DNA from 2 places in the Arthrobacter sp. JUb119 genome. Region 1 is predicted to be linked to the other one. Evidence: predicted binding sites of a transcription regulator. Region 1 holds the regulator's gene; the other holds the start of a gene.
What was found. The regulator HrcA, encoded in region 1, represses chaperone genes, less so after heat shock. The targets are predictions, from matches to a motif close to TTNGCACTCGNNNNNNNCGAGTGCNAA.
Positions count from the first base shown of each region.

Region 1 (2,201 bases):
GCGGCGGCGGTCATTGGCAGGCTCATCTTGGCGTGCAGGTCGGTGCCGGCGCGCTCGAAGACCTTATGGCGGCGCACGTCGATCTCGACGAACAGGTTGCCGTTAGGCCCGCCGCCCGGGCCGGCTTCGCCCTGTCCGCGCAGCTGGATGCGGGTGCCGGAGTCGACACCTGCAGGAACGTTCAGCGACTTGGACACATGCTCGCGCACCCGGCCTTCGCCGTTGCACTCCAGGCAGGGGTCCGGGATGGTGGTGCCGAAACCGCGGCAGGCCGCACAGGTTTCCACGGTCATCATCTGGCCCAGGAATGAACGCACTGGACGCTGCACCTGGCCTGCGCCATGGCAGATGTCGCAGGTGACCGGGCTGGTGCCTTCGCGCGTGCACGAACCGTTGCACGTCTTGCAGCTGACAGCGGTTTCCATCTCCAGCGGGTAGACCGTGCCCTTGACCGCGTCTTCCAGGTCGATGGTGATGGTGATCAGCGCGTCGCGGCCCGGCTGGGTGCGTGATGCCGGGCCCTGGGCCTGGCCGCCACCGAAGAACTGCTCGAAGATGTCGCCGAAGCCGCCAAAGCCCTGGCCGCCACCGCCGAAGCCCGGGTGGCCGTTGCCGTTCTCATCGCCGGTGGCGTCGTAGTTGGAGCGCTTGGTCTGGTCGGAAAGGACTTCGTAGGCTCGGGTGACCAGCTTGAACTGTTCTGCAGCGTCATCGCTAGGGTTTACATCCGGGTGCAGCTTACGCGCCAACTTGCGGTAGGCACTCTTGATTTCCTGCGGGGTCGCGTCCTTGGCGACGCCTAGGGTCTCGTAATGCGAGCTCACGTTATTCGCCGTGTCCTTTCCTGAGAATCTTGAAATTCGGTAGTGCCGGGCGGTGCCCAGCGAGGCTAGTTAGCCAAAATCTTCGACAGGTACCGTGCCACCGCACGAACCGAGGCCATGGAGGTTGGATAGTTCATCCGGGTGGGGCCCAGGACCCCGAGCTTGTTGCGCACATCGGTGCCGTAGGTGGTGGCGACCACGGCGGCTTCCGACAGCTGCCCGTAGTGGTGCTCGGTGCCGATGGCCACGGCCACGCCGCGCGAATCGGCTTCCAGCTCGGAGAAGAGCTTGAGCAGCACTACCTGCTCCTCGAGCGCCTCGAGCACCGGGGTTATGCTCAGCGGGAAGTCCCCTTCCACGCGGGCGAGGTTCGCGGTGCCTGCCATGATGATGCGTTGCGCGTTGGCCGCCTGGGCCATTTCTTCCAGCGCACCGATCACCTGGTCCACCAGGGGGTCGGCCTGCTGCGTCGAACTGCGCTCGATGCGGGTGAGCCGGCCGGCAAGTTCGGCAAGCTTCACTCCCCCGAAATTGTTGAGCAGCCACAGCTTCAAGTCATCCAGCTCATCATCGCTGTAGGAACGCTGGACCGGCATCATGCGCTGATCCACCGTGCCATTGGAAGCGATCATCACCATCAGCACCTGGGCCGAGCCCAGTCCGACCAGATCGAGGTTCTTCAACGAAGCGGTGTCGTAGTGCGGCACCTGGATCATTGCTACCTGGTTGGTCAACCGCGCCAGGAGGCGAACGGTGCTTTTGAGCATCTCGTCCAGGTCCGTGGAGCTGTCCAGGATCTTGTTGATGGCGTCGCGTTCAGCCCGCGACAGCGGCTTGAGCTCGCCGATCTCATCGACGAAGCGGCGGTATCCCTTTTCGGTGGGGATCCGTCCGGAGGAAGTATGCGGAGCGACTATGAGCCCCTCTTCTTCCAGCATAGCCATGTCATTGCGGATCGTCGCGGCGCTGACACCGAGGTTGTGCCGGTCAAGGAGCGCTTTGGAACCCACTGGCTCACGGGATTGGACGTAGTCCTCCACGATGGCACGCAGAACGTCTAGGCGTCGCGGCTCTGTCACAACAGCACCTCCTTGGATTCCCTGTGCCCGGCTTTGGCACTCTAACCTGTCAAGTGCCAAGTCTAATACGTTCAGCAGTTGCTAGCATTGGATTTCGAGCGTATTCGATCACAGCGAAAGGCAGTACGTGACTAATTACTCCTGGGGACCACGGGATCTGAGTGCACCGGCACCGAAAAAACTCCGCCAGGTCCCTGTTGAACGTGGCATGATTCTGGAAGATGCCACCTCAGGATGGGTAGGAGAAGTCATCCGTACCGAGAAATCCGGTGGCATGCGCGTGATCGTGCTCGAGGAC
Region 1 is NZ_JANUFE010000001.1:837,659-839,859, reverse strand. Features, by position in the region: gene dnaJ (molecular chaperone DnaJ) at 1-824, opposite strand, end outside; gene hrcA (heat-inducible transcriptional repressor HrcA) at 890-1,903, opposite strand; gene M2368_RS03990 (DUF3097 domain-containing protein) at 2,031-2,201, shown strand, end outside.

Region 2 (2,201 bases), on a different contig from region 1:
TTGCGTCCCTCGATGGCGTCGGCTTCGCCGCCACCTTCAACGATGGTGGTCTCGTCCTTGGTGATAACGACCTTGCGGGCGGTACCGAGGACTTCCAGGCCTACGTTGTCCAGGGACAGGCCGATTTCCTCGGAAACAACCTGGCCGCCGGTGAGGATAGCGATGTCGGTCAGCATGGCCTTGCGACGGTCGCCGAAGCCCGGAGCCTTGACAGCAACGGACTTGAACAGGCCGCGGATCTTGTTCAGGATCAGGGTAGCCAGGGCTTCGCCCTCGACATCTTCGGCGATGATCAGCAGCGACTTGTTCGACTGCATGACCTTCTCCAGCAAGGTCACCATGTCCTTGACCGAGGAGATCTTCGAGTTCACGATGAGGACGTAAGGGTCCTCGAGAACGGTTTCCTGGCGCTCAGCGTCGGTGACGAAGTAAGCGGAGATGTAGCCCTTGTCGAAGCGCATGCCCTCTGCCAGCTCCAGCTCCAGGCCGAAGGTGTTGGATTCTTCAACGGTGATAACGCCCTGCTCGCCGACCTTGTCGAGAGCTTCAGCAATCAGTGCGCCGATTTCCGGATCGCCAGCAGAGATCGAAGCGGTAGCAGCGATCTGCTCCTTGGATTCGACCTTCTTCGCAGCGGCGAACAGTTCAGCGGTAACAGCTTCTACGGCCTTGTCGATACCGCGGCGCAGTGCGATTGGGTCAGCACCTGCGGCAACGTTGCGCAGGCCTTCCTTGACCAGTGCCTGTGCCAGCACGGTTGCGGTGGTGGTACCGTCGCCAGCGACGTCGTCGGTCTTCTTGGCAACTTCCTTGACCAGCTCTGCGCCGATCTTCTCGTAAGGCTCTTCGAGGTCGATTTCCTTAGCGATGGACACGCCGTCGTTGGTGATAGTAGGAGCGCCCCACTTCTTTTCCAGAACAACGTTGCGGCCGCGTGGGCCCAGGGTGACCTTCACCGCGTCAGCAAGGGTGTTCAGGCCGCGCTCAAGTCCGCGGCGTGCTTCCTCGTCAAATGCAATCATCTTAGCCATTGTGGCGTACGGTCCTTTCGGGACGATTTTGCGAAAATGCAACCGACAGACAGCGCCCGCGACGGACGAGTGGACCGGTGCGGCATCGGGCCAGCAACCGTTTCAGCTCTCGCTATCTGAGGTATTTTCCACGCCCACGCCCTGCGTCCGCTGTCCGGTGCTTCATGGAGTTCTTGGAGAACGCAAAAGCCGACCGGCGTTAGCAGTCGCAACGCATGAGTGCTAATACAAATATTGGCACTCTCGCATGGCGAGTGCAAGCCGATCGGCTCTGAGCGAATGGAATTATGAACGAATTATTCGTTTAGCCCCAGGGTGTCATCGGAGCCCAGAACCACGGTGACCCGGTTCGGAATGTTGCTGGTCTGCAGAACTTCGTCGATATTCAGGATTTCTGCAGCTTTTTCAGCGGTAGTGCGGTAGGACTCGGACATGTAATAAACCGTGGAGACTTCTGCGGGCCTGGTCCAGTTGTCGGCCACAATGCTGGTGAACCCGGCTTCGGCCATGGCGTCTTCGCCTTCATTAGCCAGACCGGCAACACTTGCCGCGTTGTACACGCCAATCAGCTGGCCGTAGAGCACGTCTTCGTCATCGATGGTGCTCGTTGGCGATGCGGATTCACTAGGTGTGGGTTCCACGGAGGGCTCGGCGGTGACTTCCTGGGTTTGCGAGGTGTCGCTTCCCGTGGAAGTCGCGAGGGTCTCCTTGAGCTGAGGGCCGAAGATGAAGGACAAGGCACCGATCACCAGCACGAGTACAGCGGTCAGCACTACCCAGCGCAATTTCCCACCGGTTGACTTCGACGCGGCGGACTGCGCCCATCCGTGGGCGTGGTGCGAACCCACACGGGTGCTGAACTCCGGAACGCGATCAAATTCGTCACGCGGGTAGTTGGTCATTCTTGTCCTTGCTCGAGGTCTGATTGGTCACGGCAGGCAGGGTTATCGTCCCGTGCCGACCTTACCGCCCACGCGACGTTTTGTGGAACGTGCTCTGCGCAGGCGCTTGACCAACATCGGGTCGTAGGCCAGTGCCGCGTCGGTTTCAATCAGCTGGTTCAGCAGCTGGTAATAATTCGTCGGCGACATCGAAAACTGCTTGGTAATGGCTTGTTCCTTGGCCCCGGCATACTTCCACCACAACTTTTCCAGGTTGAGGATCTGTTGC
Region 2 is NZ_JANUFE010000002.1:15,286-17,486, reverse strand. Features, by position in the region: gene groL (chaperonin GroEL) at 1-1,031, opposite strand, end outside; gene M2368_RS06135 (LytR C-terminal domain-containing protein) at 1,328-1,933, opposite strand; gene M2368_RS06130 (DUF3263 domain-containing protein) at 1,976-2,201, opposite strand, start outside.
Region 2: a site for HrcA is predicted at 1,231-1,257, ahead of groL (chaperonin GroEL). Genes of this name have one in related genera too.